DNA from 3 places in the Dellaglioa sp. BT-FLS60 genome. Region 1 is predicted to be linked to each of the others. Evidence: predicted binding sites of a transcription regulator. Region 1 holds the regulator's gene; each other region holds the start of a gene.
What was found. The regulator CtsR, encoded in region 1, represses protease genes until heat stress. The targets are predictions, from matches to a motif close to TTGGTCAAAAAAGGTCAAANA.

Region 1 (3,277 bases):
TTTTCAGTTAATTGTCCGCCTTCATCATAACCAACATAACCTGGTGGTGAACCAATCAAACGACTTGTACTGTATTTTTCCATGTATTCCGACATATCTACTCGAATCATTGCCTCTTCAGAACCAAACATGGCTTCAGCGAGTGCCTTAGCCAATTCAGTTTTACCAACACCAGTTGGTCCAAGGAACATAAACGAGCCAATTGGTCTGGCTGGATTCTTCAAGCCACTTCTAGCACGACGAATAGCCTTTGAAATTGAACTAACAGCTTCATTTTGTCCAATGACACGTTCGTGCAAGACATCTTCAAGATGCATCAAGCGTTCACTTTCGCTCTTATTCAATTGTTGAAGTGGAACACCTGTCCAATCAGAAACAATGTTTGCCACTTCTTCACTCGTTACTTTCAAATCATAATGTTCTGTCTTAGATTCAACAGCAGCAACTTTTTCAGCTTCCAAGTCTTCAACTTGTTTTTTAACACGCATTTCTTTTGTACGAATACCCGCTGCTAATTCAAAATCTTGTTGACTTACAGCTTCATCTTTTTGATGACGTAACTCATCAAGTTGATCTTGCTTTTTACTTAATTTTGACTTCGTATTTGGACGTTCAATCCGAACTTGTGCTGCTGCTTCATCCATTAAATCAATTGCTTTATCAGGTAGGAAACGATCTGTAATATATCTATTCCCTAGTTCAACAGCTGCTTCAATCGCGCCATCAGTAATTTGCACATGATGATGGGCCTCATACTTAGGTCGAAGTCCTTTTAAAATAGCAACCGTTTGCTCTTCAGTTGGTTCTTTGATTGTTATCGTCGCAAAACGACGTTCCAAAGCAGCATCAGATTCAATATATTTTTGATATTCATCTAATGTAGTTGCACCGATTACTTGAACTTCACCACGAGCTAATGCTGGTTTCAAAATATTAGATGCATCTATCGCACCTTCAGCACCACCAGCACCAATTAGTGTGTGTAGTTCATCAATGAATAAAATAACATCTTTAGTTGTGTAAATTTCTTTTAATATCTTCTTCAAACGATCTTCAAATTCACCACGATATTTTGTCCCAGCAACTAAAGATCCCATATCAAGCATCATTAATCGTTTACCAACCATATCTTCAGGAACATTTCCGTCAATTAATCGTTGGGCAAAACCTTCAGCAATCGCTGTTTTACCAACACCTGGTTCACCAATCAACACTGGATTATTTTTAGTTCGACGGCTTAATACCTGAGTCAATCTTTTAACTTCAGAATCTCGACCAATCACAGGATCAATTTGCTTATCACGCGCCATTTTAGTTAAATCACGTGCTAATTCATCTAAAGTAGGCGTTCCTTGTACGGCATTTTCTTTATTTCCACGATTTTTTTGCCTTATTTGAACTTCACTAACACCAAGCTGACGGAAGATAAGCTTGCGTACTTGTTTAATATCAGCACTCAAACTACTCATTATTCTTGAAGACAATATTTCATTATTACTTGTTAATGCCAATAAAAGATGTTCCGTACCCACCTTATTTGCATTTAAATTTTTTGCTTCATCGTTAGCAATTGATAAAATCATTTTTGCCTTTGGTGAATAGGGTAAATAGCTATCATTTTTTGTTAATCTCAATGATCCATAGCCAGTAAATCTTTCAATTTCTTCCATTATATCTTCTGGATCAATATTGAATTGTTTCAACACTTTATCTGCAACACCATTTTGTACTTCAGATAAAGCTAAAAGTAAATGTTCAGTACCAACCGCCTGCTGACGATAGTGCTTAGCCGATTCCTGTGCTCGAATAAGAACTTCTTTTGCACTCGGAGTAAATAAATTGTCCATATTATTACCTCTTTCTACTCTTCATATCGTAAGCGATTAATTAAATTAATTAGCATTTTAGCCCGCATCATATTTTCCAATTTTGTATCTATTCCAAGAAAAACATCTTTTTTTATTGTAGCTAAGATTAAATTAGATTCCTTTTTTGTTAGCGTTTTTTCATCATATAAACTTTGGATAATATCATATCCTTCTTGCTGAGATACATTCGTGCCAATTAAATTTTCTAGTGTTTGAATAAATTCTTGATCTGCAAAAAGATTTACTTTTTCTATCCGAATATATCCACCGCCACCACGTTTACTTTCAACCACATACCCATTTTGAATAGTAAATCGAGTATTTATAACATAATTTATTTGTGATGGCACACAATTAAATAATTCAGCCACTTCGGAACGCTTAATAACTATTTCTTTTTCTTCCGAAAGGATTTTTTTAAAATACTTTTCAATCACATCAGAAATGTTCTGACCCCGCATATTCATCACCTCAAATAGTTTGACTAATGTTGACTTTAATTATACGAAATATAAATCAAAAATGAAAGTCATTTGCCTTGGGTCAACAAAAAAAGGAATTTAAACATTACGTTTAAATTCCTTTTTTAAATTAGTCGGGAAAACAGGATTCGAACCTGCGACCCCCTGGTCCCAAACCAGGTGCTCTACCAAGCTGAGCCATTTCCCGAAAATATGCACCCAGTAGGAGTCGAACCTACAACCTTCTGATTCGTAGTCAGACACTCTATCCAGTTGCGCTATGGGTGCATTAAAACAATAAATGGTGCCGAGGACCGGAATCGAACCGGTACGGTGATCACTCACCGCAGGATTTTAAGTCCTGTGCGTCTGCCAGTTCCGCCACCCCGGCATTTATTGAAAAGCGGAAGACGGGATTCGAACCCGCGACCCCCACCTTGGCAAGGTGATGCTCTACCACTGAGCTACTTCCGCAAAAAAATTAAAAAATGGTGCCGACTAGACGATTCGAACGCCCGACCCCCTGATTACAAATCAGGTGCTCTACCAACTGAGCTAAGTCGGCATAATTGAAAATGATGCGGGTGAAGGGACTTGAACCCCCACGTCTTACGACGCTAGATCCTAAATCTAGTGCGTCTGCCAATTCCGCCACACCCGCAAAAATGTGGAATTGAAAATGAGCCGTGACAGGCTCGAACTGTCGACCCTCTGATTAAAAGTCAGATGCTCTACCAACTGAGCTAACGGCTCAAATGGAGGTTACAGGGCTTGAACCTGTGACCCTCTGCTTGTAAGGCAGACGCTCTCCCAACTGAGCTAAACCTCCAAATAATAAAAAAAGCATGGCAACGTCCTACCCTCGCAGGGGGCGACCCCCAACTACTCTTGGCGCTAAGAAGCTTAACTTCTGTGTTCGACATGGGAACAGGTGTATCCTTCTTGCTA
Region 2 (3,277 bases), 270 kb from region 1:
ATTAATAAGTTTGGGTTTAACGCTAGAATGACTGAACGTCGTAGTGGTTATATTGTTTATTTGAAAGAGGCAGAAAAAATTGCTGATTTTCTTTCATTAATTGGCGCTACAACTGCTATGTTGAAATTTGAAGATATCAGAATTGTCCGTGATATGCGAAACTCCGTTAATCGAATGGTTAATTGTGAAACGGCTAATATGAATAAAGTTGCTGATGCTGCCAACAAACAAATTGCAAATATTGAGTTTATTGCACAATCAGTGGGATTAGGTCAATTGCCCTCTAAATTAAAAGAAGTGGCTGAAGCACGATTAGTTCATCAAGAAGTCAGTTTGAAAGAATTAGGCGATTTAGTACCCGGTGGTCCAATTTCAAAATCTGGAATTAATCATCGATTACGGAAAATTAATGATTTTGCTGAAAAAGTTCGAATTGGTGAAAAATAGCATTTTGGAAGGATAAAATATCGTGATAGAATTTAAATATGATACGCAGTTACTGTTAGAAGGCAGCACGTTGAGTGAAGATCAATTATATAGTGAAATATTGCGTCAATTTGAAGGGGATAGTTTACTCGTTGCTGGTGATTCTGATTTGATGAAACTACATTTTCATACGAATTATCCATGGGAAATTTTGGCATATTGTGCCGGACTTGGAGAAATCTTTGATATTGTTGTTGAAGATATGGTAAGACAATCTAAAGGATTAAAAGGTTAATATAAAATAATCATCTGCTTGATCGTTGGTGCCTCAGCTATCAAACAGATGATTATTTTTTTATTTTACGAAATAGGCAAAAAAAGACACTAACAAATTAAATTGTCAGTGTCTTTGAGGCTCGAAACTTATTTAAGGCCTTTTTTGTTAGTCATAATTTCATCAATCAAACCATATTCTTTTGCTTGTTCAGCAGTCATATAGTTATCACGATCTGTATCTTTATTAAGAACTTTGATATCTTGACCAGTTGCATCAGCCAAAATTTTGTTAATCAATGTTCTTGTCTTCAAGATATGTTCAGCAGCAATTTCGATTTCTGTTGCTTGACCTTGAGCGCCACCAAGTGGTTGATGAATCATAATTTCTGAGTTAGGTAATGCAAAACGTTTACCTTTTGTACCGGCAGTTGCCAATACACTGGCCATTGAAGCAGCCATACCCATAACGATTGTTTGAACATCAGCATTGATAAAGTTCATTGTATCGTAGATAGCTAAACCGGCTGAAACAGAACCACCGGGTGAGTTAATGTAAATTGAAATATCTTTTTCTGAGTCTTGGGCATCCAAGAAGAGCAATTGGGCGATAATAGCGTTTGCCATGTCGTCATTAACTTCACCTGAAAGCATGATAATTCTGTCTTTTAAAAGACGAGAATAAATATCGTATGCACGTTCGCCACCGGCAGATTGTTCGATAACTGTAGGAACTACATTCATAGTTGAAAACCTCCAAATTATTATTAATTACTTTTTTATATTAGCATTTGAACTAATGTAATGCTAGTTTAAACCCTTGGTCAAAAAAGGTCAAATAAAATGATTTGAGTATAAATAAAAAATAAGAACGGACATTTTTATTGGAAGTATCCGTTCTTATTTTCTGTTGTTGACTGCCTCATTATCGTAATAGTCAGATCTCGTGTAATCCTTTCATAATTATTTTCTTTAAATAATTATGCGATAAATTTGAGGACTAATAGCTATCTTAAGAAACATGATATATAATTAATAATGTAAGCGAAAACAAAAATACCTGACACTAATGTGAGGTGTTTAAAACAAGAAATTATTAATCCTAACTTAACCACACGAAAACGACATAAAAGTACTATAAATGTTGCTTTATCAGTGATGATGATGCGCCATGAGGGAGTCGAACCCTCAGCTCAAGAACCGGAATCTTACGTGCTATCCATTACACCAACGGCGCAGTACATTAATAGTTTAGCTGAATTACGTTGAAAAAACAAGCAACGAAATTGGAGGTCTAGAAGAAAATGGCATTTGAACAGAAATTTAAACAACAACAAACCCAAATTCAAAAATTGGCTATGACACCTGAATTGCAGCAGTCTATCAAAATGTTGCAATATAATATAGAAGATTTACAACAATTTATCACTGATAAAGTCATGGAAAACCCCTTGATTGAAGCGGTTGATGATAATCAAAGAATTCAAGCAGGTGAGTCTCGATATAAAGTGAATCTAACAACAGACGGTGATGCTGACTATATGAATTCGGTAAGTGATGATGAAGGGCAGTCTTTATTAGATTACTTGTTGGATCAAATTTATTTAACGATGCGACAGACGCCACTTAGAAAAGTTGTTCTTTATTTAGTAGATTATATTGAACAAACGGGTTATTTTAATGCGAATTTAGATGATTTAGCGGAAGAATCAGGGATACCACCTATTATGTTGATGGATGCATTAACCTTGATTCAACGTTTGGATCCACCTGGTGTTGGTGCACGAAACGTGCAAGAAAGTTTGATGTTACAGATTGATTCTGATGATTTAGCTCCTAAGATGGCATATACGGTTATTAAAGATGATTTCGATGATTTCGTTGATCGTAAATGGCAAGACATTGCAAAAAAATACCGTGTGAATGTCTCGAAAATTCAGGAAATATCGGATTTTGTTCGGACGTTATCACCTAATCCTGGCGCAGGTTTTGGGACAACTAGAATTGGGAAAATATATCCAGATTTGGTTTTAAAAAATAATAATGGTGAACCCGTGCTATATAAAGTTCGTGGGGCTCAGCCTGAAATTGTTTTCCAACAAAAATATTTTGATGATATGTCAAAAGACCAAGATCCTGAAGTGACAAAGTATCTGGCTGATAAGAAACGAGAATATGAATGGCTTGTTAGTGGATTGAAACAACGTGGTGATACTATTTTAAAAGTTGGACAATATATTTTGAAATATCAGGCAGATTTTTTCGCTGATAAATCAAAATCAATTAAACCATTACTTCTAAGAGAAGTTGCGGCTGCTTTAGATGTTCATGAATCAACGATTAGTCGAACGGTTAACGATAAATATATCGAAACGGAGTTTGGGGTTTATGAGTTAAAATCATTCTTTGGACAAGTAGCAAATAAAAATAAAAAGAATGCTGAAGAATTATCTTCAAAAGCTATCATGACAACCATTCAGACGTTGATTGATGCCGAAGAGAAGACCAAGCCCTTATCAGATCAAAAAATAGTTTTACAATTAATGAAACAAAATATCGATATTTCAAGACGGACGGT
Region 3 (3,277 bases), 230 kb from region 1:
GAACTTGTTCAGTTAATTGACCAGCTTCTTCGTAACCAACGTAACCAGGAGGTGAACCAATCAATTTAGAAACGGAATGTTTCTCCATATATTCACTCATATCAAAACGAATCATTGATTCTTTTGTACCAAATAATTCTTTAGATAGTTGTTTTGCAAGTTCCGTTTTACCAATCCCAGTAGGGCCAACAAACAGGAAGGAACCAATTGGGCGTCCAGATTTATTGAAACCAATCCGGTTACGACGAATGGCACGAGCTACTTTGTCGATGGCAGCGTCTTGACCAATGACGCTAGCTTGAAGGGAAGTGGCTAAATTTTTCAATTGTTGCTGTTCCTTTTCCTTCAATTCACCAACAGGGATATTTGTTTTTTCTTCAATAATTTGTTCCATTTCTTTTTCAGTCACAATTGGTAATTCATCAGAATCAGTGTTGCTATCTTGTAATTCTTTGAATTTAGCGACTTGATCACGGTAGTAAGCTGCTTTTTCATAATCTTCGTCACTCAATGCAGCTTGTTTTTGTGTTTCAGCATTCTTAATTTTTTCTTCAACCAATTTTGGATCAATTGCTTTAATGGTCAAATTCATTTTTGAACCTGATTCATCTAGTAAATCAATCGCCTTATCTGGTAAGAAACGATCTTGAATGTAACGGTCTGACAATGATGCGGCTGCTTCAATTGCTTCATCACTGTAATGAACATGATGGTAGGCTTCATATTTCTTTTGAATCCCTTTTAAGATAACAATTGTTTCTGCAACACTAGGCTCATCAACTTGAATAGGTTGTAAACGACGTGCAAGAGCAGCATCTTTTTCAATTTGACGATATTCATTTAAAGTGGTTGCACCCACAAGTTGTAATTCACCTCGAGCAAGGGCTGGTTTTAAGACGTTACCAGCATCCATACCGCCTTCAGCATTACCGGCGCCAACGATTTCATGAATTTCATCAATAAAGAGGATGATACTTTTATCTTCTTTTAATTCTTTCATTAATTGTTGCATGCGTTCTTCAAATTGGCCACGAATACCGGTACCTTGAACTAATGAAACAACATCTAAACGAATGACTTGTTTATTTAGTAGTTTTTGAGGAACGGCAGCGTCAACAATTTTTTGAGCTAAACCTTCAACGACGGCTGTTTTACCGACACCAGCTTCCCCAATTAAAACAGGGTTATTTTTGGTACGTCGGTTTAAAATTTCAATAATTTGATCAATTTCTTGGTCACGACCAACGACAGGGTCAATGTTTCCTGCTCGAGCTTCATCCGTTAAGTTAAGACCAAATTGGCCAAGAACGGTATCTTTACCATTATTTTTATTACCGCCGCCATTTCTACCAGTTTGGGTAGGTGGTGTTTGGTCTCTTCTTTGTGAACTGTTATTTTGGTTATTTGGTGCAATTGCGTTGAACAATTCATCAAGGTTACCAAAGCTAAATGGATCTTGTTGATTGTTGCGGATTTGACCATTGCTTAAACGGTCTTGTTCGTCTTTAAGCAATTGGTAACAATTTTGACATAAATTGTATTCTTGGTGTTGTCCATTTAAATTAGTTGATAAATGGATTGTTGCTTGATTGATTTGACAATTTTGACAGATCATATGTGTCACAACCTTTCGTATTTAATTCGTTATCGTTTATTTTATTTAAGATCAAAGTGGATTGACCATCTCTGACCTTCGATGATTATTATACAAAACTTAAAAAATTTCTGCAAGTAACTTGCCCTCACTTTTTTACATTTTATGAAGGCTAATCTATAATGAAATAGTATAGTAGATTTCAGTGAAAAGGGGTTTGAAAAATGAGTGAAGATTATAAAGCAAAGATTGATGCGTTGATTGCCGGCGAAATAGAGACCATCACCATTAATCCAGACGAATTTATGGCGTTTCAACTTGTTTGGCAAAAAGAAAAATTACGTAAGGCAATTGTTGGTAATGCACAAAGAGAAGGACAAATTATCTATAAATATGTTAGTTTAAAAAACTAAAAAAGTGGCTAAAGACTTGTATCATTTTTTAAAAAATGGTACTATTTATTTCTAGAGATTAATGTGTTTAACTTACTAATGAAAACGTGTTCTTTGCTTTTGTAAGTGGGTTGTACATTTTTCTAAAATAAAAAATATAGAACACCAAGGAGATATATAATCATGGAAAAGAAAGACTTTCACGTAATTGCAGAAACAGGTATCCACGCACGTCCAGCTACATTATTGGTACAAGCAGCAAGCAAATTTACTGCTGATGTTGCTTTGGTTTACGGAGAAAAATCAGTAAACTTAAAATCAATCATGGGTGTTATGTCATTAGGTGTTGGTCAAAACGCTGATGTTACAATCACTGCTGATGGTGCTGATGAAGCAGACGCAATCGCAGCTATTACAGAAACAATGACGAAAGAAGGACTTGCTGAATAATGTCGAAAATGTTAAAGGGGATTGCTGCTAGTGATGGTATTGCCATTGCTAAAGCATATATGTTAGTTCAACCCGATTTATCATTCTCGCAAGTAAGCATTGACAATCCAGAGTCAGAAATTAAACGTCTTGATGCTGCAGTTGCTGCATCAAGTGAAGATTTGAAAATAATCAAACAAAAAGCTGCAGAAAACCTCGGTGCTGAAGAAGCCGAGGTTTTTGAAGCTCATTTGACAATCCTTTCAGATCCTGAACTTATGGGTAACATTGGCGATAAAATCAAAAATGATAAGGTTAACGCTGAATCAGCATTGAAAGATGTAACAGATATGTTCATCTCAATGTTTGAAGGCATGACTGATAATGCTTATATGCAAGAACGTGCAGGCGATGTTCGTGATGTTACAAAACGTGTGATGAGCCATTTATTAGGCGTTTCGATTCCTAATCCTGCGCTTATTGACCAAGAAGTTGTGGTCGTTGCGCATGATTTAACACCATCGGATACTGCTCAATTAAATCGTAAATTTGTTAAGGGATTTATTACTGATGTTGGTGGACGTACGTCTCATTCTGCTATTATGTCTCGAACGCTTGAAATCCCTGCTGTTGTAGGTGCTGGTGATCCAACAATTGCAATTTCAGAAGGCGATATGGTGATTGTTGATGGTATCAACGGTGACGGAATTATCAATCCTTCTGCTGAAGAAATTTCAACATACGAAGCAAAGGCAAAAGCTTTTTCTGATCAAAAAGCTGAATGGAAAGAATTGAAAGACGCTAAAACAGTTACGGCTGATGGCGTGCATTTTGATTTAGCTGCTAACATTGGTACACCTAA

Region 2: the regulator CtsR is predicted to act here: its motif matches at 1,520-1,540, upstream of clpP (ATP-dependent Clp endopeptidase proteolytic subunit ClpP).
Region 3: the regulator CtsR is predicted to act here: its motif matches at 1,674-1,694, upstream of ACVQ8P_RS07610 (ATP-dependent Clp protease ATP-binding subunit).

Annotation. Positions count from the first base shown of each region.
Region 1 covers NZ_JBSOLI010000036.1:299,562-302,838, forward strand. Annotated here, with positions in the region: gene ACVQ8P_RS08780 (ATP-dependent Clp protease ATP-binding subunit) at 1-1,847, opposite strand, end outside; gene ACVQ8P_RS08785 (CtsR family transcriptional regulator) at 1,862-2,329, opposite strand; tRNA gene ACVQ8P_RS08790 (tRNA-Pro) at 2,464-2,537, opposite strand; tRNA gene ACVQ8P_RS08795 (tRNA-Arg) at 2,544-2,617, opposite strand; tRNA gene ACVQ8P_RS08800 (tRNA-Leu) at 2,632-2,720, opposite strand; tRNA gene ACVQ8P_RS08805 (tRNA-Gly) at 2,732-2,803, opposite strand; tRNA gene ACVQ8P_RS08810 (tRNA-Thr) at 2,819-2,894, opposite strand; tRNA gene ACVQ8P_RS08815 (tRNA-Leu) at 2,909-2,990, opposite strand; tRNA gene ACVQ8P_RS08820 (tRNA-Lys) at 3,010-3,082, opposite strand; tRNA gene ACVQ8P_RS08825 (tRNA-Val) at 3,086-3,158, opposite strand; rRNA gene rrf (5S ribosomal RNA) at 3,173-3,277, opposite strand, start outside.
Region 2 covers NZ_JBSOLI010000036.1:32,144-35,420, reverse strand. Annotated here, with positions in the region: gene whiA (DNA-binding protein WhiA) at 1-447, shown strand, start outside; gene ACVQ8P_RS07430 (kinase to dihydroxyacetone kinase) at 470-721, shown strand; gene clpP (ATP-dependent Clp endopeptidase proteolytic subunit ClpP) at 850-1,443, opposite strand; tRNA gene ACVQ8P_RS07420 (tRNA-Arg) at 1,865-1,936, opposite strand; gene rpoN (RNA polymerase factor sigma-54) at 2,004-3,277, shown strand, end outside.
Region 3 covers NZ_JBSOLI010000036.1:69,602-72,878, reverse strand. Annotated here, with positions in the region: gene ACVQ8P_RS07610 (ATP-dependent Clp protease ATP-binding subunit) at 1-1,615, opposite strand, end outside; gene ACVQ8P_RS07605 (hypothetical protein) at 1,819-2,007, shown strand; gene ACVQ8P_RS07600 (phosphocarrier protein HPr) at 2,170-2,436, shown strand; gene ptsP (phosphoenolpyruvate--protein phosphotransferase) at 2,436-3,277, shown strand, end outside.